2 regions of the Mesorhizobium sp. WSM4810 genome follow, and region 2 is predicted to be linked to the other one. Evidence: riboswitches for the same ligand, from Rfam matches in the RefSeq annotation. Region 2 holds a riboswitch; the other holds the start of a gene.

Region 1 (15,304 bases), on a different contig from region 2:
GCGGGCCGAACGCTTCGGCGCCTCGGCCAATGGCGACATCGCGCTCGGCTCCGACGGCACGCTGCGCTGGATCGGCGCGCCGATCGGCACGCTGGTCGCAGGCGACGAGCCGTTGAAGCCACGCCTGGTGCTGCTGGCCGACGAGCAGCTCACCGGTCCCGCCCGCGACAAGGTCGCGGCGCGCGCCGAGCGCTTCGTCAATTTCCAGATCGAGTCGCTTCTGAAGCCGCTGGTCGACCTCAAGAACGCCGAGCAGATCACCGGCATCGGCCGCGGCATCGCCTTCCAGCTCGTCGAGAATTTCGGCCTCATCAACCGCCGCGACATCGCCGAGGAGATGAAGTCGCTCGACCAGGAAGGCCGCGCCGCCCTGCGCCGGCTCGGCGTGCGCTTCGGCGCCTACCACGTCTTCGTGCCCGCGCTGATCAAGCCGGCCCCGGCCGGACTGGTGACGCTGTTGTGGGCGCTGCAGAACGACGGCAAGGACAAGCCCGGCTTTGGCGACGTGGTTCACGCGCTGGCCTCCGGCCGCACCTCGGTGGTCATCGATCCCACCTTCGACAAGACCTTCTACAAGCTGGCCGGCTACCGCAATCTCGGCCGTCGTGCGGTGCGCGTCGACATCCTCGAACGGCTGGCCGACCTGATCCGGCCCGCAACCAACTGGAAGCCGGGCCTCGGCCAGCGCCCCGACGGCGCCTATGACGGTCAGTCCTTCATGGTGACGCCGCCGATGATGTCGATTCTCGGCGCCACGGCCGACGACATGGAAGAGATTCTGAAAGGCCTCGGCTACCGGGCCGAGCCGAAGCCGGCTGTCGAGGTGAAGGCACGGCTCGAGGCACAGGACAATGCCGCGCGCGAAGCCGCCGCGGCCAAGCAGGCGGCGGAGGCACAAGCCGAGCAGGCCAAGGCAGCGGAAACCGCGATTGCCGACGCAGCCGCCGAGGCGCCGGCCGACAGTCCAGAGCCGGATGCAGTGGCAGAAGCCACGGCGGAGGCTCTCGCGGAACCCGCTGCCGAAGCGGAACCTGTCGCAGAAGCTCAGCTGCAAAGTCCGCCTGAGGTCACGGTAGAGGGACTGCCTGCAGCTGAAGCCGCAGCTCGAGAGGCAGCACCCGAAACCGCCGTGCTTGAGGTCGCACCGGCGGAGCCGGCTTCCGAAGCCTCGCCCGCAACGGCAGCAGTCTCGGCCGAACCTGCCGCGGCGGCGGAAGCCGCCACCGGCGAGGCTGCTCCAGAGGCCGAGAAAGAGGCAGAGGAACCAAAACCCATCCTGTTGTGGCGGCAGGGCCGCTTCGACCAGCGCCCACGCCACCGCCACCACGACAACCGGCCCCGTGACAGGGACAATCGCCCGCGCAGCGGACAAGCAGCGCGCGATGGCCGCAGCAACGCGCCGGCAGAGGCCGGGCAGCAGGCCGGCGCTCCAGGCGACCGGCCCGCCCGTGAAGGACGCCGCGACGGCGCCGGCAAGCCGCGCTTCGACCGCAGCAAGTTCAAGCCCAAGCCCCAGGGCGAGCCAGGCGAACGGCGCGACGGCAAGCCGCAGGGCGAGCGCCCCGATCGTCGCGAAAGCCGGCCCGACTGGAAAGGCGGCAGGCCGGACGGCAAGGGCGGCGCGCCTGGTGGAAAGCCCGCGTTCCAGCCGAAGCCTCGCGAGGAGCGTCCGGTGCGCTTCGACCCGGATTCCCCCTTCGCCAAGCTCGCCGCGTTGCGCGACCAGCTGAAGAAGTAAGTTCGTTCGCTCCGATGGTCACTGGTGCCCGCCAGCGCATCGACAAATGGCTGTTCTTTTCGCGTGCGGTGAAATCGCGCTCGCTGGCGGCGAAGCTGGTGGTGGCCGGACGCGTTCGCATCAATCGCGACAAAGCAGCGCAGGCCTCCGATCTGGTCCGCCTCGGCGACGTCCTGACCATCACTCTCGAGCGGCGCATCTTCGTCTGGAAGGTGCTCGGCACCGGCAGCCGGCGCGGTCCCGCCGAGGAAGCGCGCTTGCTCTACGAGGATATCTCGCCGCCGCCGGCACCAAAGGGCGAGGCCGTTCGCGATGCGATCCCCGCACTGCGTGATGCCGGCAGCGGCCGCCCGACCAAGAAGGAACGCCGGGAAACCGACCGGTTGTTCGGCGACGACTGACGCATAACCGGCTTTCGTCGCATCACCGGCAGGAAATCCATTCCGGAAACACCGGCATCACGCGCAATGGCTGCCCTTGCAAGCGGCAGGCAAAGACGTTACCTCACCAAGAAAGCCTACCGCATCGGCCCACAAATCGATATCGATTTTCCAAGAGCACGATGCGTGGATTCAAAGTGTTAGAGCGTACCTTATGCGTCCGATTGGACGCCACGTCGCCCTGATAAAACGGGACGTCCCGGAGCCGACCGATGACCTATGTCGTGACCGATAATTGCATAAAATGCAAATACATGGACTGCATCGAGGTCTGTCCGGTCGACTGTTTTTATGAGGGCGAGAACATGCTCGTCATTCATCCCGACGAGTGCATCGACTGTGGCGTCTGTGAACCGGAATGCCCGGCCGACGCGATCAAGCCGGACACCGAGCCAGGGCTCGACAAATGGCTGCAGATCAACACCGAATACGCCGATAAATGGCCCAATATCACCGCCAAGAAGGAGCCTCCGGCCGACGCCAAGTCCTTCGATGGCGAGGCCGGCAAGTTCGAAAAATATTTTTCTCCCGAGCCCGGCCAGGGTGACTAGCGCTCGACCGCGAAAATCGAAATCGATTTTCGGAAGGACTATGCGCCAGATCAAAGTGTCACAGCGTCCTTGCGCGTCCAAAACGAGCGCGTGGCACCGTAATGGCGACGCCGGTTTGATCGGCGTCACGCGTGCTGACAGGCACCGCACGTTAACTGCCTTGACAGGCGGAGATCGCGCTTGACCTTCGCGCGTGCAGCAAAACCTTGATTCTTCCGACTTTTTGTGCTACACGAACCAAACATGCCGGTGACACAACGTCGATTTATGGCGCAAACGCCCCAAATCACTGAAAGGTGAATTTTTCAATCCGGACCAGAGTGATCTGGGGCAGGCAGTCGCGACTATGCGATTTGCCGCCCTCGGCTTTTCCGGTGGGTTCGTAGTTGTGCGGCTAACGATCGGTACCCGATCGCGCGAGTTCGACCGGCAGAATGCCGGTTCCACACCAAGGAGTTCATGGCGTAATGGCAACAATCACCCCGCAGAAGAAGTCCAGCGCAGCGCGTCACGGTTTTAAGACGGGCGAGTACATCGTCTATCCGGCGCATGGCGTCGGCCAGATCGTCTCGATCGACGAGCAGGAAGTTGCGGGCCACAAGCTGGAACTGTTCGTCATCGACTTCCAGAAGGACAAGATGCGTCTGAAGGTTCCGGTCGCCAAGGCGACCTCCATCGGCATGCGCAAGCTGTCGGAAGAGGATTACGTCGATCGCGCGCTGAAGGTCGTGCAGGGCCGCGCCCGCGTCAAGCGCACCATGTGGTCGCGCCGCGCCCAGGAATATGATGCGAAGATCAATTCCGGCGACCTGATCTCGATCTCGGAAGTTGTGCGCGACCTCTACCGCGCCGACAATCAGCCGGAGCAGTCCTATTCCGAACGCCAGCTTTATGAGGCGGCACTCGACCGCATGGCGCGCGAGATCGCGGCCGTCAACCGCATGTCGGAAACCGAAGCGGTGCGCCTCATCGAGGTGAACCTCAACAAGGGACCGAAGCGCGGCGCCAAGGCCGACAACGAAGAAGCCGAGCAGGAAGAAGCAGCCTGAGCGCTTCTCGCCTTAATTTGGAAAAACCCGGCCTCGCGCCGGGTTTTTTTATTCCTAAGCTCGTCGCGTTTGACTGGATTCATGCGACGCGCTTTAGGTTGTTGTTGTTGTTATGCATGTCGTGATCGCAAAACCACCGCGCGCCCTGCATTAGTGATCGTCACCCCAAAACCGCTACGCACTTTTTGGGCGACATGCCTTAAATTTCGCCACCGGTTTCCTTCTCTGCCTCCTGCTTCAGCGTCGCGATAAACCGCTTGGTTCGCTGGCGCTCCGGATTGCTGAACAGAACCGCGGCGGGGCCTTTCTCGACGACGCTGCCGGCGTCGAGGAACACCACCTCCTGCGCGATTTTGGAGGCGAGGCGCAAATCATGCGTCGCCATCACCATGGTGGTGCCCTCGCTGGCGAGCTGGCCGAGCACGTCGACCACCTCCTGCGCCAGTTCCGGATCGAGCGCCGAAGTCGGCTCGTCGCACAGCAGCACTTTCGGCGATGGCGCCAGCGCCCGGGCGATCGCCACGCGTTGCTGCTGGCCGCCTGACAACGTCGCCGGCCAGGCGTCGGCCTTGTGCGCCATACCAACCTTTTCGAGCAGGGCGAGCGCCCGCTCGCGCGCTCGCCCGGCCGGCCATTTCAACACCGTCACCAGCCCCTCCATGACGTTTTCGATCGCCGTGCGGTGCGGAAACAGCTGGAAATTCTGGAACACCATGCCGGTCTGAAGCCGCAGGCGCTGGATGGCCCTGCCGGGAACCTTGCCGCCGGGATGGAATTCGAGCGCGTCGTCGCCGATGCGCACCGTGCCCGAGGTCGGGATCTCGAGCAGGTTGATGCAGCGCAGAAGCGTGCTTTTCCCACCGCCCGAGGGGCCGACAAGGGCGGTGACGCTGCCTTCCTCGATGGTGACGGTCACGCCCTTCAGCACGAGATTGTCACCAAAGCGCTTCTCGATGTCGGTGAGGCCGATCATGGGCGCGCCTCGAGGAAGCCGCCATAGCGGTTGAGCCGCTTTTCCAGGCGCGTCTGCAACGCCGACAGCACCGAGCTCAGCGCCAGGTAGAGAGCCGCCGCCTCGACATAGAGGATTAGCGGCTCGTAGGTGGTGGCGACGATGCGCTGCGCCGCCTGGAACATCTCCGGCACCGTGATGGCGGCGGCCAGCGATGTATCCTTGACCAGCGAGATGAAGGTGTTGGACAGCGGCGGCACCGCGACGCGGCCCGCTTGTGGAAGGATAGTGCGTCGCATCGCCTGGCCCCAGGTCATGCCGATCGAATAGGCCGCCTCCCACTGCCCCTTCGGCACCGAGCCTATGACGGCGCGGATGATCTCCGACGTATAGGCGCCGATATTGAGTGTGAAGCCGATCAACGCGGCTGAAAAGGCGTCGAGCAGGATGCCGACCGAGGGCAGGCCGTAGAAGATCAGGAAGAGCTGCACCAGAAGCGGCGTGCCACGGAAGATCCAGACATAGAAGCGGACCACGGCGACCAGCGGCTTCGGGCCGAACAGCCGGACGAGCGCTGCGACCAGTCCTACGAAGAGACCGAATGCGAACGACAGCAGCGTTAGCGGCACGGTGAAGATCAGCGCGGCCCATAGCAGCGTGGGCAACGAATCCAGCATCAATTGCAGCCAGTGCGGCACGAAAACTCTCCTTGCGAGATTGCCGCCCAAAAATCGGCCCGGCAGCATCGAGGCGCGACCATAGTGTCGTCATATCACGCCAAAAGCGGCGGCCGTCAAAGACGGCTCGCCGCGATCCTTTGCCATGCGGGCCGGCAACCGGCCCGCTCCGTGAAATGCGCCTACTTCGAAACGTCCTGGCCGAAGTAAGTGTCGGCGATCTTCTGGTAGGTGCCGTCGGCCTTGATATCGGCCAGCGCCCGATTGATGGCGGCGACCAGTTCCGGATCGCCCTTGCGCACGAGCACGCCGGAATAGTCGGCATTTTCTTCCTGCGCGGCGATCTTCACGTTGGCGTCGGGCTTGTGCTTCTTGAAATCGAGGAAGGACAGGCTGTCGTTGATGGTGGCATCGGCGCGGCCGGTAAGAAGCAGCTGGATCGATTGGTCGAAACCATCGGTACCGACGAGTTCGGCGCCGTTCGCTTCGGCGAGCTTGCCGAAATTCGAGGTCAGCGACTGCGCCGCCTTCTTGCCCTTCAGGTCGGCAAAGCTCTTGATGTCGGTATTGTCGCCGCGCACGATCAGCACCGCCTTGGAAGCAATATAGGGATCGGAGAAATCATACTTGGCCTTGCGCTCCTCGGTGATGCCGACCTGGTTGATAACAGCGTCATAGCGCTCGGCGTCGAGGCCGGCGATCAGCCCATCCCATTTGCCTTCGAGGAATTCGGCCTTGACGCCGAGTCGCTCGGCGATCGCCTTGGCAATCTCGACGTCGAAGCCGACCAGCGCGCCCGAGGCATCATGATAGGTGAAGGGGGCATAGGTACCTTCCGTGCCGACCTTGAAGACACCGGCCTGCTTGATCTGATCGAGATTGGCGCCGGCATGGCCTGATGTGCCTGCCAGTACCTGCAGTGTTGCGGCGACGATAAGCGATTTGAGCCATTTCATTTTTCTGTGATCCCGTCATTGGCCGGCGTCCGGGGCCGGCGTCCGGCGCATTTGTGAGCGCCGGAAACTGACAGATGCAGCCTGGCGAAATAAGGAACCAGATTTCAAAAATGAGACACTTTCGAAATCCAATTCTCAAAACTACATCGACTCACGCCAACCGGCCGAGGAGCGACCGCCGTATCGAGCGTTCGAACAGTGCAATCCACGCGACATCAGCGGCGGAACCATTCGCGCGGGTGGCACGTTTGTTGGCTGTTGTAGGGCGCGGCGTCGCCAATTCAACCACGATGCCAGCTCAGGGGCGAGCGAACGCACCGCAACGCCCGGAACAGGGAGCGTGGCATGATGGAAGATACGGCAGGGCGAACCATGGTCCGCGCGGCGATGAAAGCCCCCTATCTCGAGCGCGACGAGGAGCATGTTCTCGCGCTGCGCTGGAAGGAAAACAACGACCAGCAGGCACTGCACCAAATCGCCATGGCGCATATGCGGCTGGTTATTTCCATGGCCTCGAAGTTCCGCCACTATGGCCTGCCCCTCGGCGACCTGGTGCAGGAGGGCCATGTCGGCCTGCTGGAGGCAGCGGCCCGTTTCGAACCGGAGCGCGAGGTGCGGTTTTCGACCTATGCGACATGGTGGATCCGTGCCTCGATGCAGGACTATATCCTGCGCAACTGGTCGATCGTGCGCGGCGGCACCAGTTCGGCGCAAAAGGCGCTGTTCTTCAATTTGCGGCGCCTGCGCGCCCGCTTGGCGAACGGTGCCGAGCCGATCTCGAACACCTCGCTCTACCGCGAGGTGTCGGTGGCGCTCGGCGTCTCCGAGGCGGATGTGGCGATGATGGACTCGCGCCTTTCGGCCCCGGACAGTTCGCTCAACCAGCCGCTCGCCGACGATGCGGGCGCCACCGAGCGAATGGATTTCCTGGTTTCGGACGATCCTTTGCCGGACGAAGTGGTGGGCGACACGATCGATGTCGAACGCCGCTCTATCTGGCTGAAAACCGCGCTCGGCGCGCTCAATGCCCGCGAGCTCAGGATCATCGAGGAACGCCGGCTGAGCGACGAGGGCGCGACGCTCGAAGCCCTCGGCGAGGCGCTTGGCATCTCCAAGGAACGCGTCCGCCAGATCGAGGCACGCGCCATGGAAAAGCTCAAGATAGCGCTGGTGAAGCAAAACCCCGAGTTTCTGGCGACCGCCGCCTAGGGTGTGTTGCGATTCAGGTTAGGACGAGTCGGAGTCGAACACGGGCGCGAAGCGACCAAACCAGGTGGTTTCCGAGAACCGGAGCGGAGCGTACATAAAGTACGTGAGCACCGGCCTACGCCGGCCGTAGCCTTACTGCCGCGACCGCTCATGAGTGCTCCGGCCGGCGAAGGTCGGAAGCGCAGGAAATTGCCGTTTGCGGGCCGGCATCACCTGAATATCGACACACCCTATCTGTCGGTGATGATCTTGACCTTGTCGCCCGCCGAAACGGCTGCGCCGGGCGACATTGCATTGAGCACCCTGAACAGGTCGAGCTTGCGGTCGACGCCGACCATCTGCGCCGCGAGCGAACCCATGGTCTGTCCGGGCCGGACCGTGACGACGCGGATATGCAGCGGCTTCAGCGCTGCTTTTTCGGCCGCGCTCAAGATCCGGAACGAGCCGCTGACCGAGCGCGCCACCGCGTCCAGCGAGGTGCTGGCGGAGGGGGCTGCCGTCAGCAGCCGGTAGACCTGGCCGCCGGCGCGGATCACCGCGATGCCGAACTGCCAGCCCTCGGCGCTGGCATGCGCCGTCGCCGCCTCGTTGCCGTTGATTGTTTCCTGGCGCACGCTGCTTTGGTCGAGACCGGCCACCCAGCCGCTGCGGAGGTAGTCGGTCAGCGATCGGTTCCTGTCGATCGAGACGCCGTCGAAGCGGATCGCTATGTCGCCCGGCCCGGTTGCCGTCACCGCCGCGGCCGAGTTGTCGATGATGAAGCCGTCGGGCACCGAGAACGACACGCCGAGCCCCGGATGCAGGAAGGTTTCGCCACGCACATAGCCTTCCTCCGGCGTGTCGCCATAGAGCAGCCCGTCTATGCCGGCGAGGAAGGCGTCGCGGTCGCGCGTGCCGACGCCGGGCGCGCCGAACTGGCGGGCGTGGCGCTGCGCCAGATCGATGCGTTGCGGCGTGTTCGGGTGCGTTGCCAGGAAGTCGAGGCTGGCGTCGGTGGCGCCGCTGATCGAGCGGAAATCGGTGTAGGCCGACATGGACTGCAGGAAGCGGCCGGCGGCAAACGGATCGAAGCCCGCCTCGCCGATCGACTTGATGCCGATGCCGTCGGCCTCCAGCTCCTGATTGCGCGAGAACTGGGCAAGCCGCAACTTGCCGCGGATCAGTGCCGCCTTGGCGGTCGGGCTGTCGCCGAGCACATCCGAGACGACTTTTGTCGCAAAGCCTTCCTCGGCCTCGAGCTGCTGGCGCTGCAAGCCGTGGTTTGCAGTAACATGGCCCATCTCATGCGCGATGACCGCGGCGAGCTCGGCCGAATCGTTGGCCAGCGCCAACAGGCCGCGCGTGATGTAGAGATAGCCGCCAGGCAATGCGAAAGCGTTGACGTTGGGCGAATTGAGGATCGTGATGCGGTAGGTCTGGCTCGGGTTGGCCGAAACCACCGTCAGGCTGCCGACGACTTTGGCGACCATGCGCTCGAGCTTGGGATCGGAATATTCGCCGCCATAGGTCGCGAGGATGCGCGGATGCTGCGCCTTGGCCATTTCGGCGACCTTGCTGTTGGCGGCAACATTGTCGACGGTGACCGGTTTGCTGGAAGGCTGGAAGCCGGATTCCTGAACGTCCGGAGGCGTGAACATCTGGCAGCTTGCCAACGCCATGGCAAAGCCGGCCAGCGCCAGGAAGCGCGCCAGCGGTTTCCTTCTCACTCTGTCTGTGCCGGTCGGCAGAACAGCTTCCTTTCGGCTCTCAGCACATGGCCCGAAAATCGGGCATCGATTTTCAGATCATGCGCAAAATCAACTGCCACAGCGTCGTTCGAGCCCACGAGCGCGGATGGCACCGTAGTGGCAAATCACAACCTATGCCGGACCAGTATCGGAGGACCTAGCCACACTACTTTGACCATGGCAAGCAAACGCCACATCGCCTGAAGCCGGTTTGGCCGTAAATTATGTCCGCTTCCGGGCAACATCTCGTGATCCTGCGCCAAACGGACCTGCACCGATATAGCGCCGAAAGGCTTCCGGTCCAGCCTTGGTAAAAAAATCGGCGACAGTCCCGGTTGCGGCAACCGTGCCATTGTCCAGGAACACCATGTCCTGGCCGATACGGTGGGCGTCCTCCGGCTGATGGGTGACGAACAGCACCGTCATGCGCCGCTCCGCTTGGAGGTCGGCTACCAGATCGAGCATGTCGTCGCGCAAGGCCGGTCCGAGCGAGGCGAACGGTTCGTCGAGCAAGAGCACCGGCCGGTCGCGCACCAGGACGCGGGCGAGCGCGACGCGCTGCCGCTCGCCGCCGGAGAGTTCGCGCGGCAGGCGCCGTTGCTTGCCGGCAAGGCCGACGCGCTTGAGCGCCCCGGCGATTGCAGCGTGGTCGGCCTCGGTCAGCCTGAGCGATGGCGAGCGGCCAAGGCCGACATTTCGTTCGACCGAAAGATGGGCGAAGAGATTGTTTTCCTGGAACACCATCGACACTGGCCGCGCCGAAGGCGGTTTGCCGCCGACATCGCCGCCACCGATCAGCACGCGGCCCGATCGCGGCGTCTCGAAGCCGGCCACCAGGTTGAGCAGTGTCGATTTTCCCGAGCCGCTCGGCCCCATGATGGCGGTGATCTTCGAGGCGGCGAACTCGACATCGAATAAAAACGGCGCTTCGCCATAGCTGAACGAGACCTTTTCCAGCCGCACAGCCGTACCGTTTTCGCTGTTGAGCATCATGATTTTTCTCCCCGTCCCAGCCAGTCCGCGGCCAGGACAAGCGCGAGACAGACCAGGCCGAGCAGCAATGCCAGGCCGGCCGCGTCCATCGTGCGGTAGCTACCCATGCGGGCCAGCAAGAGATAAGGCAGCGTCTGCAGGGAGTCGCTGCCAAACAGGGCAATGACGCCGAGATCGCCGAGCGACAAAGCCATCGCGAACGCGAAACCGGTGGCGAGCGGCCGCCGCAGCGACGGCCAGTCGACCAGCCGGAAACGATTCCAGCCCGAAATGCCAAGCAGCAAACAGAGCCGCTCGTGGCGTTCGCTCGCCGCATCATAGCCGGGGCGAATGGCGCGGATGGCAAACGGCATCGCCATCACCGCATTGACGGCGACGACCATGACAGGGGCGATGGCAAAGACGTCGCTGACGGTCCGCAGGAGCAGGAACCAGCCGGCGCCGATGACGACGGGCGGCACGACGAGGACGAAGCCGGCGCCGGTATCGGTGGCGTATTCGAGCAGCGTCCTGGCGCCGACGCGACGCCTCAAGGCCAGCGCCCGGCGTGCCATGACCAGCGACAGCGACAGCGCCACTGCAAGCAGCGCCGCCAGCAAGGCGAGCACGGCGCTGGTCAGCGCCGCTTGCCGCACCGCGCTCTCGCCGGCCAGCCGGCCGAGATCGGCGCCAAAGCCTGACGTCACCGTGGCCGCCATCGGCCCGGCGACGAACAGCAAAGCGAGGATGATCAATGCTGCGTTCAGCACGGTCTCGGCGGCGCCGGCCGAAAGATAGCGGCGCGAAGCCGCCGGCAGGTTGGCGTCGCCGACGGTATTGGCGCCGAGCCGCATCAATGCCAGCACGACGACGAAGGTCAGCGCGATCTGCAGCACTGTCAGCGTCACCGCGCGGGCAGGATCGAAATCGAAACGCAGCGCCTGGTAGATGGCGACCTCCAGCGTCGTCGCACGCGGCCCGCCGCCCAGCGTGAGCACGATGGTAAAGGATGTGATGCAGAGCATGAAGACAAGCCCGGCGACGCCCGGCAGCGCCGCGCGCAGCGTCGGCCATTCAATCAGCCGGAAGGCGGGCCTGGCGCCCATGCCGAGTTGGCTCGCCAGCCGCCACTGGTCGGCCGGCACTGTCGCAAGCGCTTCGAGGAACAGCCGCGTCGCCAGCGGCAGATTGAAAAAGACATGGGCGACGAGGATGCCGGACAGGCCGTATATGCCCGGCCAGCCCTGACCGCCGATCGCGCTGAGCACGCCGGCAAAATAGCCTGCACGGCCATAGAGTGCCAGAATCCCGAGTGCTGCGACGATGGCCGGCAGCGCGAGCGGCACGGCGAAGAGCTGCAGGATCAGGCCGCGACCAAAGAAGCGCGGATGCCGCGACAGCGCCCGCGCCACGAACAGCGCTGGCACGACGGAGAGCAGTGTCGACAGCAATGCCTGCCACAACGTGAATCGGGCGACGCGGAAGAGGTAGGAATCGAAGGCCGACGCGGCGCCGGACGGATCGCGGGCGCCTTCGACGATGAGCCCGGCGAACGCGCCGCCGATCAGCAGCGCAACAGCGGCAAGCGCAATTGTGCCGGCGGTGACGCGGGGGTCGGCAGGATATCCGGTACGCATGCCGCCCTGCCTAGTTCAACGATCGTCGAAGCAGAAAATATGGCTGAGGCCGAGTTCCCGGCGCCGTAGAGTGATCATCTCTCAATCACAAGCTACTTGCTCATCACCGACAGCCATTCGTCGACCCAGGCCTTGCGATTGGCGGCGACCTCTTCGGGGCTGAAAAGCAACGTCTTGGTCGGCTTGACGAGCTTGTCGAAAGCCGGATTGAGCGGCTTCTCGGTCTTGCCGGCAGGGAACATCCAGTTGGTCTCGGGAATGACATCCTGGAATTTCGGCCCGGTCATGAAAGTCAGGAACTGTTTCGCCAACGGGTTCTTCGCACCTGATTTGGTGATGCCGGCAACCTCGATCTGCAGATACGCGCCCTCGTCGAAGGACGCTGCCTGATAGCGTTGGGTGTTTTCGGCGACCATGTGATAGGCCGGCGACGTGGTATAGGACAGCACCATCGGTGCCTCGCCCTTGGTGAACAGGCCGTAGGCCTCGCTCCAGCCCGGCGTCACGGTGAGCACCTTTGCCTTAAGCTTGGCCCAGGCTTCGGGCGCCTTGTCGCCATAAACCGACTTCACCCACAACAGCAGGCCGAGACCGGGCGTCGAGGTGCGCGGATCCTGAATGACGATCTTTTCATCGGCATTGCCCTCGACCAATTCCTTCAGGCTCTTCGGCGGCGTCTTCAGCTTTTCGGTGTCGTAGACGACGGCGAAATAACCATAGTCGAACGGCACGAAAATATCGTCGCTCCAGCCGCCCGGCACCTTGACGTCGATGACGGCACCATGCGGCGAAAACAGGCCGGTGGCCTTGGCTTCCGCCGTCAGATTGGTGTCGAGGCCGAGCACGATGTCGGCCTTGGTCGCGGCCCGTTCGAGCCCGACGCGGTTGAGCAGGGCGACGCCGTCGGCGACCGCGACGAATTCGAGAATACAGCCGCATTCGGCCTCGAACGCCTTCTTGACCGCCGGGCCTGGACCCCATTCGGCGGTGAAGCTCTCATAGGTATAGACGGTGAGTTTTTCCTGCGCGGATGCCGGCCCGGTGCCGGCGAGAACGGTCGCCGCGAGCAGCACTGCCGAAACAAGTGTGTATAAAAACGTGCGCATCGGCGCCTCCTTCGTTGGCGTTGAAGGGAATTGAGGCGTCGGGTTGTCCGAAACGTCTAATCCCTCCGCCGGTACAAACCGGATCAGGTTCAGCGGGTTGGCAGGTTGCCTCTCAGCCGGCCCGCGAAGATCGCGTCCAGCACCCCGTTAGAGCGCTTCGACACATAGGCCCGGCCCATCTGCGGCGCAAGCGGAAGTTTGCCGGGCATCCAGACCGCGGCCTTCCGTTTCGCAAGCAGGGCTGGTAAGGGCCACGCATATGAGCAAATTCACCATCCTGCTTGGCGGCGACCTTATCGGCACGCCGCTGCTCGACCGCCAGGTCGAAGGCACGCGTGTCATCGCCGCCGACGCCGGCATCAGCCATGCCCGGACTCTGCGCCTGACGCCGGAACTCTGGGTCGGCGACTTCGATTCGGTGCCGGCGGATTTGCCGGACGAGCTCGCCGCCGTGCCGCGCCAGGTGTTTCCGGCAGAAAAGGACAAGACCGACGGCGAACTGGCTATCGCCGCCGCGCTCGAACGCGGCGCGACCAGCCTCGTGCTCGCCGGCGCGTTCGGCGGCAAGCGCACCGACCACGCCTTCCTGCACCTGGCGCTCGGGGTCCGGCTGGCCGAGGCAGGGACAGAGGTGCTTTTGACCAGTGGCGCACAGGAAGGCGTGCCCTTGCTTCCCGGAAAGGCCGGCTTCGACTACGCCGACGGCACGCTGTTTTCGATTCTCGGCTTCTCCGACCTTGCCGGTCTGACCGTGACCGGCGCCAAATGGCCGCTGAACCATGTCGAGGTGGCGTTCGGCTCGTCGCTGACCATTTCCAACGAGGTCAAGGGCCGGCTCGAAGTCGCGCTGGGCAGCGGCCGCGCGCTGTTGCTCGCCCATCCATTCCCCCTACCTGAAAGCTGACATGGCGCCGCCGCTTCTCAATCTCGACGGGATAAAACTGACCTTCGGTGGCACGCCGCTGCTCGACGGGACGGAACTGACGGCGTCGGCGGGCGACAAGATCGCTCTGGTCGGCCGCAACGGCTCGGGCAAGTCGACGTTGCTGAAGATCGCTGCGGGATTGATCGAGCCGCAGGATGGCGAGGTGTTCCGCCAGCCTTCGGCAACAGTGCGCTACCTGCCGCAAATGCCCGACATGGATGGTTTCGCCAGCGTCCGCGCCTATGTCGAGGCGGGGCTCGGACCCGCCGACGATCCCTACCGCGCCACCTATCTGATGGAGCATCTCGGCCTGTCAGGCGAGGAACGGCCGAACGATCTCTCCGGCGGCGAAGCCCGCCGTGCTGCCCTGGCCCGCGTCATGGCGCCGGAGCCCGACATTCTCCTCCTCGATGAGCCGACCAACCATCTCGACCTGTCGGTCATCGAATGGCTGGAGGAGGAGCTCGCCCGCACCTCTTCGGCGCTGATCGTCATCTCGCACGACCGCCGCTTCCTCGAGCGCGTGTCGCGCGCCACCGTCTGGCTCGATCGTGGCCAGACCCGCAGGCTGGACAAGGGCTTTGGCCATTTCGAGGAATGGCGCGACACCGTTCTGGAAGAAGAAGAGCGCGAGCAGCACAAGCTTGGCCGCCAGATCGTGCGCGAGGAGCACTGGCTGCGCTATGGCGTGACGGCAAGGCGCAAGCGCAACATGCGCCGGCTCGGCGAATTGCAGACCATGCGCCAGCGCTTTCGCGGCCATCGTGGCGCCGAGGGTGCGGCGACGATGGTGGCCAGCGACGCCGCCGAATCGGGCAAGCTGGTGATCGAGGCCAGGAACATCGAGAAGAGCTTTGGCGACCTCACCGTGGTCAGGGGTTTCTCGACCCGCATCCAGCGCGGTGACCGCGTCGGCCTGGTCGGCCCGAACGGCGCCGGAAAGACGACGCTGCTGAAGATGCTGACCGGCGAATTGAAGCCGGACTCAGGCACGGTGCGACTCGGCACCAATCTGGAGATCGCCACGCTCGACCAGAAACGCGAGGCGGTCGACCCGCAAGAGACGCTGGCGCAATATCTCACCGACGGCCGCGGCGAGAACCTTGTCATCAACGGCGAGCAGCGCCACGTCGTCTCCTACATGAAGGACTTCCTGTTCAAGCCGGAACAGGCGCGCACGCCGGTGCGCGAGCTTTCGGGCGGCGAGCGGGCGCGGTTGCTGCTCGCCCGCGTGCTGGCGCGGCCGGCAAATCTTTTGGTGCTCGACGAGCCGACCAACGATCTCGACATGGAGACGCTGGAACTGCTGCAGGAACTGGTCGCCGGTTTTGCCGGCACCGTCATCCTGGTCAGCCACGACCGCGA
Region 2 (15,304 bases):
TCCTCTACGCGGTTCTCGATCCGCGCATCCGGTACTGAGCCATGACGATCATCACCCCCGACATCAAGCCGGCGGCCGTTCCAGGCAGCGGCCGCGTGCTTTTCGCCTATTTGAAGCGCGACAGGCTTGCGCTCGCCGCCGCCATTTTCCTGGTGATCGTCGTGCTCGCTGCGGTCCTCGGCCCGTGGCTGGTGGGCGATGCCGCTTCGCGGCTGGGCCTGCGCCAGCGCAATCTTGCCCCGTTCTCGCTGGCCAGTGGCTGGATCTACGTCCTTGGCGCCGACACCCTCGGCCGGCCCATCCTGGCCAGGCTGATTGTCGGCGCGCAGAACACATTCGGCATTGCCGCGGCGGCGGTGTTCGCGTCGATGCTGGTCGGTGGAACGCTGGGCCTGATAGCGGGCTATTCGGAGCGCTGGTACAGCCATCTCATCCTGCGCCTCGCCGATGTCGTCATGAGCTTTCCCTCGCTGCTGCTGGCGCTCATCGTGCTCTACACGCTGGGTCCGAGCATCACCAACCTGGTGATCGTTCTCGCCGTGACGCGCATGCCGATCTACCTCAGAACGGCGCGCGCGGAAGTGCTGGAGTTGCGCGAGCGCATGTTCGTCAGCGCGGCGCGAGCCATGGGCGCGAAGCCGGCCCGGATCATCATCCGGCACATCGCCCCCCTGGTCCTGCCGACATTGGTGACGATTTCAGCCATTGATTTCGCGACCGTCATTTTGTCGGAATCGGCGCTGAGTTTCCTTGGCCTCGGCATTCAGCCACCCGACTTCACCTGGGGCGCAATGGTCGCAAACGGCCGCGGCTATCTCGCCACCGCCTGGTGGATCGCATTCTGGCCGGGCCTTGCAATCATGCTGACGACGCTGTCGCTCAACATCCTCTCGAACTGGGCCCGCACCGTCGCCGATCCGCAGCAACGCTGGCGCCTTCAGACATTGCGAAAAGCTGCCCGATGAGCAACGCGACCATTCTCAAGGTGGAGTGTCTGACCGTCGATTTTCTTTCGGACGATGAACCGATACGCGCCGTCGACGATGTCTCTTTCCACGTCAGCCGTGGCGAGACGCTGGTGATCCTCGGCGAAAGCGGTTCGGGTAAGAGCGTCAGCACCAGCACGGTGATGGATCTCATCGACTGTCCGCCAGGCGACATCGTGGCCGGCTCCTGCCTCTTCGATGGCGTCGAACTGTCAGGCCTCGGTGCCGAGGCGCGCCGAAGCATCAACGGCCGCAGGATTGCGATGATCTTTCAGGATCCGCTCGCCTATTTGAACCCGGTCTACACGGTGGGGCGCCAGATCGAGGAGGTCTATGAGAGCCACGGCGCAGAGAGCGGCAAGGGCGCACGCGCCAAGACGATAGAACTGCTTCGGCGCGTCGGCATTCCAGAGCCGCAAAACCGCGTCGACTTCTATCCGCATCAGTTCTCGGGCGGACAGCGCCAGCGCGTGATGATTGCCATGGCGATCGCGTTGAAACCGGACATCCTGATCGCCGATGAGCCGACGACTGCCCTGGACGTCAGCGTGCAAGCGCAGATCCTCGATCTGCTGCGCGATCTCCAGCGCGAAACCGGCATGGCGTTGATCATGATCACCCACGACCTCGAAGTCGCCGCGTCCATGGCGGACCGGATCATCGTCATGAACGGCGGCAAGGTCGTCGAGACAGGCATCGCCAAGGAGGTCTTCAGCAATCCGCAGCACCCCTATACGCGCCGCCTCATCGCCGCCCTGCCCCACGGCAACGCAGCGGAGGCGCCGAACAGGCGTTCGACGGCGATCGCCGGCGAGACGCTGCTCAAGGTGGAACATCTCACCAAGCACTATGAGCTTGCTTCCGGAGCTTTTAGCAGCAAGCGGACGTTCAAGGCGGTGGACGACATAAGCTTCGAGGTCAGGAGAGGAGAAACGCTCGGCATCGTCGGCGAGTCCGGCTCCGGCAAATCGAGCGTCGCGCGCATGCTGTTGGGGCTGAACGCGCCAAGCGCCGGCAGCGCGGTCTTTGCCGGTGAGAACATCTTCGACATGAATGGAAAGCGCCTCATGGCGTTTCGGCGCAAGGTCCAGATGGTCTTCCAGGACCCATACGGATCGATGAATCCGCGCATGCGCGTTTATTCGATCATTTCCGAGCCCTGGGTGATCCACCGCGATATCCTGCCGAAGGACAGGTGGAAGGCTCGCGTGGCAGAGCTCCTGGAACTGGTGGGGCTGCTGCCGGAGCACGCCGAGCGCTACCCGCATCAGTTTTCCGGCGGCCAGCGGCAGCGCATCGCCATTGCGCGCGCGCTTGCCAGCGAGCCGGAACTGATCGTCTGCGACGAGGCGGTTTCGGCGCTCGACGTCTCTATCCAGGCGCAGGTGATCGACCTTCTGGCCGACCTCAGGACGAGGCTCGGCCTCTCCTATATCTTCATCACCCACGACCTGCCGATCGTGCGCCATTTCGCCGACCGGATCATGGTCATGAAAGACGGAAGGATTGTCGAGGAAGGCCAAACCGCGGCGCTGTTCGGGGCGCCTCGCCACGACTATACGCAAAGCCTGCTGCAGGCGGTGCCGCAGCCCAAATGGCTAACGCAGGCTCAATAGTTCGTCCGCGCGCGCCCAGCAAGCGTTGCCGATTGATGGGCCGAATGCGCTTGACAAAATGGCGATCGCCCGCTCAATTTGACCCATTCACCAGGGGGGTCCCGGCAAGGGGCTGAGATACTGCTGGCTTTCGCGGCGCAGTGACCCGTTGAACCTGATCCAGTTCATACTGGCGTAGGGACGGTGCAAGCGCTTTGGGGGAGTCCATGCCCGAAAACCTGTAAGCAGGCAGGCAGAAGCGTCTTTTCATCCTTCCGGCACAGAACTGGGTCTCCAATGCATGAGCAAAGGAGCCTCAAAATGAATGCCATTTCCCCCGCCGTGTCGACGGGACCGCTGCCCGCCTCAAGGAAAATCCACAAACCCGGCCTGATTCACCCGCAGATCAGGGTGCCGATGCGGGAAATCGCCGTCCATCCGACGGCAGGCGAACCGCCTGTCACCGTTTACGATCCGTCCGGCCCCTATACGGACCCGACTGTCGAAACCAGCATCGAAAAGGGCCTCGCCAGGTTTCGCAATGAATGGGTGACGGTGCGCGGCGACGTCGAATTCCACGATGCCCGCAGTGTCAGGCCGGAGGACAACGGCTTTGCGTCAGGTGAGCGCCTGACGCCGGAATTTCCCGTGCGCCACCGGCCGCTAAAGGCAAAAACGGGCCAAGCGGTGACGCAGCTTGCCTATGCGCGCGCCGGGATCATCACCCCCGAAATGGAGTTCGTCGCCATTCGCGAGAATCTCGGCCGCGAGAGCTTACGCGGCGGGATGCAGCGCGACGGCAACTCTTTCGGCGCGGCGATCCCGGACTTCGTCACGCCGGAATTCGTGCGCGACGAGATAGCGCGCGGACGGGCTATCATTCCAGCCAACATCAACCACCCGGAGAGCGAGCCGATGATCATCGGCCGCAATTTCCTGGTCAAGATCAATGCCAATATCGGCAATTCAGCCGTCACCTCGTCGATGGCCGAAGAGGTCGAAAAAATGGTCTGGGCGATCCGCTGGGGGGCCGACACCGTCATGGACCTGTCGACCGGTCGCAACATCCACAACATCCGCGAATGGATCGTCCGCAATTCGCCTGTGCCGATCGGAACCGTGCCGCTCTACCAGGCGCTTGAGAAGGTCGGAGGGATCGCCGAGGACCTGACCTGGGAAATCTACCGCGATACGCTGATCGAACAGGCCGAACAGGGCGTCGACTATTTCACCATCCATGCCGGTGTGCGGCTGCACTACATCCCGCTGACGGTCGACCGGGTCACCGGCATCGTGTCGCGCGGCGGCTCCATCATGGCCAAGTGGTGCCTGCATCATCACCGCGAAAGCTTCCTCTACGAGCATTTCGAGGAAATCTGCGACATCTGCCGCGCTTACGACGTGTCGTTCTCGCTCGGCGACGGCCTTCGTCCCGGCTCGATCGCCGACGCCAACGACGCGGCGCAGTTCGCCGAACTGGAAACGCTCGGCGAGTTGACAAAGGTCGCCTGGGCCAAGGATTGCCAGGTCATGATCGAGGGGCCGGGCCATGTTCCGATGCACAAGATCAAGGAGAACATGGACAGGCAGCTCGAAGTCTGCGGCGAGGCGCCCTTCTACACGCTTGGGCCGCTGACCACCGACATCGCACCCGGCTACGACCACATCACCTCAGGCATCGGCGCGGCAATGATCGGCTGGTACGGCACGGCGATGCTCTGCTATGTCACGCCCAAGGAGCATCTCGGTCTCCCCGACCGCAACGACGTCAAAACGGGCGTCGTCACCTACAAGATAGCCGCGCACGCCGCCGATCTCGCCAAGGGTCATCCGACGGCGAAGGTCAGGGATGACGCCCTTTCCCGCGCACGCTTCGAGTTTCGTTGGGAAGACCAGTTCAACCTGTCGCTCGACCCCGAAACCGCGCGCTCCTTCCACGACGAGACTTTGCCGAAGGAGGCGCACAAGCTGGCGCATTTCTGCTCGATGTGCGGGCCGAAATTCTGCTCGATGCGCATCTCCCACGACATTCGGGCCGAGGCACAGAAAGAGGGCATGGCGGCGATGGCCGCGAAGTACCGCGAGGGCGGCAATCTTTATATGCCGGTGGACGGCGAACCGCCCATGCCGAAGATGCCGGAGCCGTCATGAGGCTGCTGGTCAAAGGGGCTGGCGTCGCCGGCCTCACCGCCGCCTTCGAACTCGCCGCCCGCGGTGCTGCGGTAACCATTGCCGAGACCCGGCATGGCCTTGGCGGCAACGCATCATGGATGGCCGGCGGCATGCTGGCGCCCTGGTGCGAGCGCGAAAGCGCCGAGCAGCCGGTGCTGGATCTCGGACGCGATGCCGCCGACTGGTGGGATGCGGTCCTGCCGGGTCATGTCACGCGGGCCGGAACGCTCGTTCTGGCAACGCCGCGGGATGCGGGCGAACTCGACCGGTTTGCAAGCCGCACGTCGGGTCATCGGCGGATCGACGAAGACGAAATCGCGCTCCTGGAACCCGATCTCGCCGACCGCTTCCGTCGCGGGCTGTTCTTCCCGGGCGAAGCCCATCTCGACCCACGCCGTGCAATGGCGGCGCTGCATGAAAAACTCGCCGGAAGCGGCGTCGAGTTCCGCTTCGGAATGGACGCCCTGCACATGACGGGATTCGACCGCGAGATCGACTGCATAGGAATGGCGTCCAGCGATGAAAGGCTTCGCGGCGTTCGCGGCGAGATGCTGATCCTGCGTACACCGGACATCTCGCTGTCGCGCCCGGTCAGGCTGCTGCACCCGCGTTTGCCGCTCTATCTGGCGCCGCGCGCCGACCATCATTTCATGGCGGGTGCAACGATGGTCGAGAGTCTGTCCACGGAGCCGGTCACGGTGCGGGCGATAATGGAACTCCTGAACGCCGCCTATTCGGTTCATCCCGCCTTCGGCGAGGCCGCGATCGTTGAGACGGGCGTCGGCATTCGCCCGGCGTTTTCCGACAACCTGCCGCGCGTCGAAGCGCATGGCAGGACCGTCGCGATCAACGGGCTCTACCGCCATGGTTTCCTTCTGGCCCCCGCCATGGCGCGTCGGGCGGCCGACCTTGTTTTCGATTCTGACAAACCGGTGGAACTTGCTGATGAAACTGACGGTCAACGGCGAAGCGCATGAGATCACCGCCGCCACCCTGGCGGAGCTTCTCGCGGCGCTCGACTACGAAGGCAACTGGCTTGCAACGGCAGTGAACAGCGAGGTTGTGCACGCGACTGAGCGGGCGCTGTTCCAGCTGAAGGACGGCGACCGGATCGAAATCCTCTCACCCATGCAAGGAGGTTAGCAACGTGATCGAGCTTTACGGAACCAAGCTTCCGTCGCGCCTGCTTCTCGGCACCGCACAGTACCCCTCGCCCGCCATTCTTGCCGATGCGGTCAAGGCATCCTGCGCGTCCGCGGTGACCGTCTCATTGCGCCGCGAAATGGCCGGCGGCAAGGGTGGCGAGAAATTCTGGTCGCTTATCCAATCGCTGCGGCTGCATGTCCTACCCAACACCGCCGGTTGTCACTCCGTCAAGGAAGCCGTCACGACCGCAAATATGGCGCGCGAGGTCTTCGGCACGAACTGGATCAAGCTCGAGGTGATCGGCAATCATGACACGCTGCAGCCTGACGTCTTCGGCTTGGTCGAGGCCGCGCGAATCTTGTGCGACGACGGCTTTGCTGTATTTCCTTACACGACGGACGATCTCGTCGTCGCCGAGCGATTGCTGGAAGCCGGATGCAGGGTGCTCATGCCCTGGTGCGCGCCGATCGGTTCTGCGCTTGGACCGGTAAATATCACCGCGCTCCGCTCGATGCGCGGCCATTTCCCGGATGTCCCGCTGATCGTGGATGCGGGCCTCGGCCGCCCATCTCACGCGGCTCTCGTGATGGAACTCGGCTTCGACGCGGTGCTCCTCAACACGGCAGTGGCCAAGGCCGCCGATCCGATCGGCATGGCGCGCGCGTTCGGCAAGGCGGTCGATGCCGGCCGTGAGGCGTATCGCTCGGGCCTGCTCGAGCCGCGCGACCTCGCCGTCCCATCGACGCCGACAATTGGCCGGGCAGTCTTTCAATGAAACTCGATCCTTTTTATCTGATCGTCGACAGCGCCGCCTGGATTGAAAGGCTGGCGCCGCTCGGCGTCAGGCTGGTGCAGCTTCGCGTCAAGAACCTCGACGAGGCTGCGTTGCGCGCCGAGATCCGTAAGGCGAAGGCCTTGTGCGCCCGTTACAAATGCCAGCTCATCATCAATGACTTCTGGCGGCTGGCGATCGAGGAGGACTGCGATTTCATTCATCTCGGACAGGAAGATCTGCAAGCGGCGGACCTTACCCGGATAAGGGCTGCGGGTCTCCGTCTCGGCCTCAGCACGCACGACCATCTCGAACTCGAAACAGCCCTTGCCGCCAGACCGAACTATATCGCGCTCGGCCCAGTCTATCCGACCATCCTGAAACAGATGAAATGGGCGCCGCAGGGGCTCGAACGGCTTGACGAATGGAAGCGCCGGATCGCGCCGACACCTCTGGTCGCGATTGGCGGCCTCAATCCCGACCGGATCGAGGGCGTCTTCGGTGCCGGTGCGGACAGCGCCGCGGTAATGACCGACATCACATTGGATGCCGATCCGGAAGCGCGAACGCGCCAGTGGATCGAAAAGACGAGCCGATGGCGTTGAGGCGCGAACCGCATGTGCTTGTCGTCGGCGGCTCGGACTCCAGCGGCGGCGCCGGCATAGTCCGCGACATTGAGACGATCTCCGCCCTCGACTTGCGCACCTGCCTTGCCATTACCACCGTGACGGTGCAGACGCATGAAGCCGTCACGCAAATCCACAATTTGCAACCCGGTCTGGTGGCCGATCAGATGCGTGCCGCGCTGCAAGCCAATGCGGTCGGGGCGATCAAAATCGGCATGCTCGCGACGGAGCAAACCATCGTCGCCGTCGCGGATGTGCTGCGCCAAAACCCACAGATACCGGCAGTCATCGACCCGGTGCTGGTCTCTTCTTCGGGTTGGCCGCTTCTGGACACAGGCGCTATCGGCGTCCTGAAGCATGAACTCATCCCGCTTTGCCGTCTCGTCACACCCAACCTCATCGAACTGGCTGTCCTTGCCGGCTCAGACCTGGCCATCGACGAGGACGGCGCATTGCAACAAGGTCAGAAATTGCTCACCGCCGGATTGCAGGCCCTGCTGATCAAGGGCGGCCACGCCGCGGGGTGTCGATCGACGGACATCCTGCTGCGCGCCGATCAAGAGCCCATCCGCTTCGATGCGCCGCGTCTTGGCGGATCGATGCGCGGGACGGGTTGCGCGCTGGCCAGCGCCATCGCCGCGCACCTGGCAAACGGAAGCCTGCTTGAAGACGGCGTGCGCAAAAGCAAGCTGTTGGTTTTCGAGAAGCTTCGGAAATCGATCTCTCGGGATTGAGGCGGTTGAGCTTGGCGGGGGCTTTTCTGGGCAGCAAGCTGGCGGCCGGTTCTTCGCCTTCCTTCGGAGAGTCTCTCAGACAGCACGCGAAGTAAATCGCCTTGTCGGGTCTTGTCTCAAGCGATGTCGTCGCGAATGCAGGCCTTCAAATGGCCATCGGACGTTGTTGCCCGTAATGGCGGGACGATGCCGGCGCAAGCGTCGAGGGCAACCGGGCAGCGGGTTCGGAAAACACACCCGGTCGGCGGATTTGCCGGGCTTGGAATGTCGCCCTTCAGCACCTGCCGGCCTTGCCTGGCCAGCGGGTCGAGCGACGGAATGGCCGAGAGCAGCGCGCGCGTATAGGGATGCTGCGGCCGGGCATAGAGCGCGGCAGCAGGCGCGACTTCCATGATGCGGCCGAGGTAGAGAACGATCACCGTGTCGCAGATATATTCGACGACGGCCAGGTCATGCGAAATGAACAGCATGGTCAGGCCGAGCCGGACCTGCAGGTCGCGCAAAAGATTGATGATCTGCGCCTGAATGGAGACATCGAGGGCAGAGACCGGCTCGTCGGCGACGATGAATTCGGGTTCGAGCGTAAGCGCCCGGGCGATACCGATGCGCTGGCGCTGCCCGCCCGAAAATTCGTGGGCGTAGCGATCGTAGGCATCGACTGGCAACTCAACAGCAGCAAGCGCCTTCTCAGCCTTCGCCCGCCGCTCGCGCCTGCTGCCGATGCCCTGAATATCGAGGCCTTCGGTCAGGATCTGACCGATGGTCATGCGCGGCGACAGGCTGGCGAACGGATCCTGGAAAATATACTGCATCTTGCGGCGCTGGCGAGCCAGAGGCCCGGCGCTCAGCTTGGTGATATCGACGCCGTCAAACCTTATTTCGCCGGACGTCGGCTCGATGAGACGCAGCACCGAGCGGCCAATCGTGGTCTTGCCAGACCCGGATTCGCCGACGAGGCCGACCACCTGGCCGCGCGCGATGTCGAAGGAAATATCGTCCAGCGCCCTGACGACAGGACCGCGCGAGAACGCCGTCGGCGCAAAATGTTTGGTCAGGTTCCTGACTGAAAGGAAGGGATCGTCCACTGTCAGAGATCCTCCCAGCGCAAACAGCGGCTTTGCTGGGTCGACGTCGCCGCGAGCAATGGCGGTACAGCAGTGCGGCAGGCATCGACAGCCAGGGCGCAACGCGGCGCGAAAGAGCAGCCCTTGGGCAGCAAGGCAAGCGATGGAACATTGCCGGCGATGGTCGGCAGCGGCGTTCCTGCTGCCTTGAGCGTGGTGGCTTGGCCAAGCCGCGGCACCGAACGCATCAGCCCGGCGGTATAGGGATGACGCGGACGGTTGAACACCTCGCTCACCGGACCCGATTCCACGATGCGCCCGGCATACATCACCGCGACCCGGTCGGCGATCTCGGCAACGACGCCGAGATTGTGCGTGACGAATAGAATGCCCATGCCGCGTTGCGCCTGCAGCGCGGCCAGCAGGTCGAGAATCTGGGCCTGGATGGTGACGTCGAGGGCGGTGGTCGGCTCGTCGGCGATCAACAAGGTCGGATCGCACGACAAGGCCATGGCGATGGTGGCGCGCTGGCGCATCCCTCCCGACAGCTCATGCGGGTATTGCCGCGCCCGCCGATCAGGGTCGGGAATTCCGACCTGAGCCAGCAGCCGCACGGCATCAGTGGCCGCATCACGGTGCGATCTGCCGAGATGGATGCGGATCGGCTCGGCGATCTGTTCGCCGATGCTGTAGACCGGATTGAGGCTGGTCATCGGCTCCTGGAACACCATGCCGATATCGTTGCCGCGCACCTTGCGCAGCGACTCGGGATCGAGGCCGGTCAGTTCGGTGACCGTGCCGTCCCTGCGCCGCAGCGCGATCGAGCCCTCGGCAATGCGTCCGACCTTCTTCGGCAGCAGGCCGATGATCGACAGGCTGGTGACCGACTTGCCCGATCCCGACTCGCCGACCAGCGCAACCGTCTCGCCCGAACCTATCATCAGGTCGACGTCCTGCACGGCGGCAATGTCGCGTCCGGCGATACGGAACACCGCTCGCAGACCGGAAATCGAGAGGATCGGAGCGTCCACGGTCAGCGCAGCAAGCCGACGTCGCGAAGGATGATGTCGACCTTTGCGCCTTCCTCGTCGTTCAGGCTGCGTTGCGGCCGCGCCATGGTGTTGGAGGCAATGATGCCGAGGCTCCTCATCGCGGTCTTGAAGGCACCGACCCCGGCCGAGCCGGCGCTCGTCCTGCCGAGCGAGATCCAGACGATCTCGAACAGCTTCAACAGCCGCTCCTGCTCTAGGCGGGCCTCGGCGTGCTGACCCGCCTGCATCAGGTTCCACAGGCTGACGTAGCCGTGCGGGTCGACATTGGCGAGGCCCGGCACGACCCCATGCGCGCCCATGGCAAGCACGCTGTCGACCAGGATCTCGGACCCGGTCATGCCGAAAAAATTCGGGTCGTTGGCCATGTCCTTGAGCACATAACGCAGATTGCCGTCGTCACCGCTGGAATCCTTGATGCCGGCGATAACGCCCTCGCTGGCAAGGCCGACGGTGGTCTGGCGCTCCAGCTTGACATGGACGCAGACCGGGATGTCGTAGGCGATGATCGGGATGTCGACTGCGTCCTTGATGTAGCGGAAGTGATCGCCGATCTCGGGCTGGCTGGTGCGGGCATAGAACGGCGCGGTGACCACGACTGCGTCAGCGCCGGCCGATCTGGCGATCAGGGCGTGGTTGATGACGCGATCGGTTGTCGGGTCGATGACCCCGGCGAAGATCGGAACGCGGCCATTGTTGACCTTGACCGCGTGCTCGATGATGGCCCGGCGACCGGCCTCGTCATGGAAGACCACCTCGCTGGTCGAGCCGAGCACGAACAGGCCGTGAACGCCGCCGTCGAGCAGGTTTTCGATGGTCCGCGTGAACGACGCAAAATCGACACTGAGATCGGAATGGAGTGGGGTGACGACGGGTGGCACGACACCGGTAAACAGGGGCATTTTTTCAAAAACCTTCAGGTCAGTTGAGATCGGAACGAGGGTCGAATGCATCGCGCAGGCCATCGCCGATGAAGTTGATGGCCAGCACGGTGAGCACGAGTAAGGCGCCGGGAAACATCCATTGCCAGGGGTATTGCTCGAGCACCACGGTGGAGCGGGCGAGATTGAGCATGTTGCCCCAACTGGCTTCGGGCGGTGCGATGCCGAGGCCGAGGAAGGAAAGGCCGGCTTCGAGCAGAATGGCATTGGCGATCTGCAGCGTGGCGTAGACGACTAGAATGTCGATGCAGTTCGGCAGGCCGTGGCGGAACAGGAGATGCGGCAGCCCCGCCCCCATGCCACGGGCGGCGACGACGAAGTCACGCTCGCGCAGCTCGAGCAGCCGGGCGCGCACCATGCGCGACAGCACCGGCCAGGAGAGCAGCGAGATCACCAGGATGGTCGGCGCGATGCCGGTGCCGGCGATCGAAGCGAGCACGAGCAGGAAGATCACCGGCGGCAGCGTCATGGCGAGGTCGACGAAGCGCATCACCGTGCCGTCGACAAGGCGCCCGCCGAAGCTGGCGACAGCGCCGACCAGGAAGCCGATGACGATCGAGATGGCGACCGAGCAGACGGCGACCAGCAGCGAGATCCGTCCGCCCTGCAGCAGCCGGGCCATGACGTCGCGGCCGACGCCGTCGCTGCCGAGCCAATGAATGGCGGACGGCCCCTTGTTGATCGCCCTGAGATCGATGGCGTTGGGGCTGAACGGCCACCACAGGGAATAGGTCGAGACCGCCAGCAGAATGGGGACGACGATAAGCAGACCGGCGCGCGCCGCACGATTTTCAAAGAACCGGCCGAGCGCGCGGCGAAGCGGTCCCTTGGTTTGCGGCCCGGCTGTCGGGTCGTTTGTCGGAGCTGGTGCGGTGATCGTCATCACGACACCTGGATGCGCGGGTCGACGACGGCATAGACGATATCGGTCAGGAGATTGACCAGAATGACGCAGATGCCGATTACCAGAGTGGCGCCCATGATCACCGGGTAGTCCCTTGTGCCGACGGCGTTGACCAGCAGCAGGCCCATGCCCGGCCAGTTGAACACGCTTTCGAGGAAGATGGCGCCGCCGATCGCTATGCCGACCGTCGACCCGATCAGGGTGATGACCGGTAAAAGCGCATTGCGGGTTGCATGCTTGATGATCACCCAGAATTCGCGCACGCCCTTGGCACGTGCGGTCCGCACATAGTCCTGGTTGAGCACTTCCAGCAGCGACGCGCGCATGTAGCGCATGATCAGCGCGGCGTGTCCGATGGACAGCAGGCAGGCGGGCAGGACCAGGTGCGCGAGCACGTCCGCTACAGAAAAAGGCGCGCCGGCGGTCTGCATGCCGCCTGATGGCGCCCAGCGCAGCAGCACCGAGAAAAAGTACAGTCCCAGAAGTGCCGTCAGAAACGCCGGGCTGGAGATGCCGACGAAGGAAACCACCGACAGCGCGATGTCGGGCAGCGTGTTACGGCGGACGGCGCTGAAGATGCCGGCGGAAATGCCGAGCACGATGGCGATGGCCAGGCCGGTGCCCATCAACAGCGCGGTCGGGCCGATGCGCTCCATGACCAGCGGCAGCACGCCAACGCCGCTGCGCTGGATCGAATAGCCGAAGTCGCCGCCGAGCGCAGCGCGAAGCCAGGCGAGGTATTGCACGGGAAGCGGCTGGTCGAGCCCAAGCCGGTCGCGCAGGACTTCGAGGTCGGAAGCCGACATCGGGCTGGACGGATTGATATAGGCATCGATCGGATCGCCGGGCGCCAGCCGCAGAAGGATGAAGATGAGGACGCTCAGGGCGACCAGCATCAACAGTCCTGTAGCGCTGCGGCGGGCAATGAAACTCAGCATTGGCTGTCCGTGGCGATGGTGAGCGGAGCCGGCATCGTGCCGGCCCGTATCATTGGCGGGCCGGAATGGCCCGCCAGCCGTTTTACTGGATGTCCCAGCGTTCCGGGTGAGCCGCATAAGGACCGCCGCCCGGCGCCGGCGTCCAGACAAAGTCACGTAGCTTGTTGGAGGCTACGCCATAGCGGTTGGCCACCCATAATGTCGCCCAGGGCAGATCCTTGTTCATCGCCTTGCAGACTTGCTGCCAGGATTGATCGATCTTGGCCGGATCGGTCTGGGCGAGCGCAGCGTCCAACGCGGCGCTGAGATCATCGAACTCGATGCGCATGGTGTTGAAGCCTGCCGGCGGAATCTGGGACTTGTTGAGACCCGGGCTGATGCCGGCCGGATTGGGACCGTTCTGCAGGCCGGCATAGACCATCGCAAACGCGTTCCAGTCCGGCGTGCCTTCCTTGTAGACGATGCCGTTATAAGTCGGCGTATCGACGACGCGCGGCACCACATTGATCCCGACCTCGGCCAGCATCGACTGGATGGCAGCCATCACGTTGGCGGCTTGCGGCGAGCCGTAATAGGTCAGCAAGGTGATCGGCTTGTCGCCGTTGATCTTGTCCCAGCCCGCCTCGGCAAGCAGAGCCTTGGCCTTGGCCGGATCATAGGCATAGGGTTCGAGACCTTCGGGAAGCAGGTGCGGCGCGACGTAGCCGCAATTGGCCGGTTTGGCCGCGCCGCCATAGAGGCTCTCGATGATGGCATTGCGATCGATCGCGTACATGATCGCCTGGCGCACGCGAACATCCTTAAAGAGCTCGACCTTCTGGTTGAGGCCGATGTAGTTGACCACATAGGAGGCGCCCTCGATCACCTTGAAATTGCTGTCGCTCTTGAAGGTTACCGCGTCGTCGGGCTCGACATAGGTGAACTGGATTTCGCCGGCGCGCAGCGCCGCAACGGCCGCCGCCGGGTTCTCGAAATACCTGTTGATGAGCACGTCGACCTTCGGCTTGCCGCCGCGATAGTCGTCATCCGCGGCCAGTTCGACATATTGATCGCTGACATAGCGCTTGAACTTGAAGGGGCCGGTGCCGACCGGCGTCGTGGACCACCAGGTGCTCGTGGCCAGCGTTTCCGGCGGCATCGCGGCCAGGGCATGCTCCGGCAGGATCATCACCTGCGAGAGAATCGACAGGAAGGAGCCGTTGGGCTTCGACAATTTGACGACCACGGTGCGATCGTCCGGCGCGTCGACCGACGCGATGTCGCCGAGGCGCGCGGCAAACAGGCTGCCGGAGGCCTTGTTCCTGGCGAGCTCAAGCGTGAACTTGACGTCCTTGGATGTGAACGGCTTGCCGTCGTGCCAGCTCTCCTGGGCAAGGTTGAACGTGTAGGTCAGCTTGTCGTCGCTGACCTTGTAGTCCTTGGCCAGATCGCCTTCGAGTTCGGTCAGTTCGGCGTTGTAGATGACCAGCGGTTCAAAATAGGTGCTGAGCCAGGTAAAGCCGCCGGTCGCAGCCAACGGATTGAAGTTCTTGGGAAAGCCGCCGGGGCCGACATCGAAGCCTCCGGTGATGGTCTTGGCGCCCTGTGCCTGGACGCTGGTGGCAAGGCTAATGCCGCCGAGCAGCAGCCCGGTGATGGCCAGATGACGAGCTATAGTTCTGATGCGCATGGTTTCCTCCCTTGGCATTGTCAGGTAGTTCGGCGTTGGGTCAGGTAATCCGGTTTTTGGCGATCACTTGCTGAATACCCGTGTAGTGGTCGTCGAGGCGCTCGCGCGCCCGGTCGACGTCCTTGGCGGCGACCGCCTCGACGATCTCGTGATGGTCGCGCCAGGTCGCCAGCGGCGTCGGATTGTCGAGGCTGGTGAAATTCGAGGCCTTGTTGAACGCCACCCAGAAGATGTCGATCAGCGCGCTCAACATGTGATTGTTCTGGCAGCGGAACAGCAACTGATGGAATTGTTGGTCCTCTTCGGCAAAGCTCTCCTGGCGCTCGGCGCGCCGCCGCATGCTTTCGGTCAGCTGGCGCAGCGCGGCGATGTCTTCGGCGCTGATCATCTCGATGGTTTTTGCGATCAGGCCGGTTTCAAGGACACGGCGGATCTCGCGCAGTTCCTCGACGTCGCGCAGCGAATCCTGCAGGCCGTATGCCAGATTATCCAGCAACGGCTTGAACGAGAATTCCTTGACGAACACGCCAATGCCGCGACGCGTCTCCAGAATGCCGATCGACTCCAGCGCCTTGATCGCTTCGCGCACCGAGTTGCGGCCGACGCCGAGCCGCTGCGCCAGGAAGGTCTCCGGAGGCAAGGGGTCGCCCGCCTTGAGCTGGTTGCTCTGGATATATTTCCTCAGGCTTTCCTGCACGCTGACGTGAA

What was found. Region 2 has a riboswitch for thiamine pyrophosphate ahead of thiC (phosphomethylpyrimidine synthase ThiC). Riboswitches for the same ligand answer to the same signal wherever they lie in the genome.
Region 1: another riboswitch for thiamine pyrophosphate. It lies ahead of thiB (thiamine ABC transporter substrate binding subunit); the one in region 2 lies ahead of thiC (phosphomethylpyrimidine synthase ThiC).

What each region holds. Positions count from the first base shown of each region.
Region 1 is NZ_JBVVQV010000005.1:258,318-273,621, reverse strand. Features, by position in the region: gene AC0L3O_RS10395 (helicase-related protein) at 1-1,738, shown strand, start outside; gene AC0L3O_RS10390 (RNA-binding S4 domain-containing protein) at 1,753-2,139, shown strand; gene fdxA (ferredoxin FdxA) at 2,391-2,729, shown strand; gene AC0L3O_RS10380 (CarD family transcriptional regulator) at 3,197-3,778, shown strand; gene AC0L3O_RS10375 (amino acid ABC transporter ATP-binding protein) at 3,978-4,751, opposite strand; gene AC0L3O_RS10370 (amino acid ABC transporter permease) at 4,748-5,428, opposite strand; gene AC0L3O_RS10365 (amino acid ABC transporter substrate-binding protein) at 5,590-6,363, opposite strand; gene AC0L3O_RS10360 (RNA polymerase factor sigma-32) at 6,709-7,572, shown strand; gene AC0L3O_RS10355 (M48 family metalloprotease) at 7,803-9,230, opposite strand; gene thiQ (thiamine ABC transporter ATP-binding protein) at 9,522-10,289, opposite strand; gene thiP (thiamine/thiamine pyrophosphate ABC transporter permease) at 10,289-11,908, opposite strand; gene thiB (thiamine ABC transporter substrate binding subunit) at 12,001-13,014, opposite strand; TPP riboswitch at 13,058-13,171, opposite strand; gene AC0L3O_RS10335 (thiamine diphosphokinase) at 13,274-13,918, shown strand; gene AC0L3O_RS10330 (ABC-F family ATP-binding cassette domain-containing protein) at 13,920-15,304, shown strand, end outside.
Region 2 is NZ_JBVVQV010000015.1:120,495-135,798, forward strand. Features, by position in the region: gene AC0L3O_RS21525 (ABC transporter permease) at 1-38, shown strand, start outside; gene AC0L3O_RS21530 (ABC transporter permease) at 42-965, shown strand; gene AC0L3O_RS21535 (ABC transporter ATP-binding protein) at 962-2,602, shown strand; TPP riboswitch at 2,685-2,801, shown strand; gene thiC (phosphomethylpyrimidine synthase ThiC) at 2,903-4,732, shown strand; gene thiO (glycine oxidase ThiO) at 4,729-5,730, shown strand; gene thiS (sulfur carrier protein ThiS) at 5,699-5,896, shown strand; gene AC0L3O_RS21555 (thiazole synthase) at 5,901-6,674, shown strand; gene AC0L3O_RS21560 (thiamine phosphate synthase) at 6,671-7,276, shown strand; gene AC0L3O_RS21565 (hydroxymethylpyrimidine/phosphomethylpyrimidine kinase) at 7,267-8,031, shown strand; gene AC0L3O_RS21570 (ABC transporter ATP-binding protein) at 8,148-9,116, opposite strand; gene AC0L3O_RS21575 (ABC transporter ATP-binding protein) at 9,119-10,126, opposite strand; gene AC0L3O_RS21580 (dihydrodipicolinate synthase family protein) at 10,129-11,046, opposite strand; gene AC0L3O_RS21585 (ABC transporter permease) at 11,066-11,968, opposite strand; gene AC0L3O_RS21590 (ABC transporter permease) at 11,968-12,927, opposite strand; gene AC0L3O_RS21595 (ABC transporter substrate-binding protein) at 13,010-14,596, opposite strand; gene AC0L3O_RS21600 (FadR/GntR family transcriptional regulator) at 14,637-15,304, opposite strand, start outside.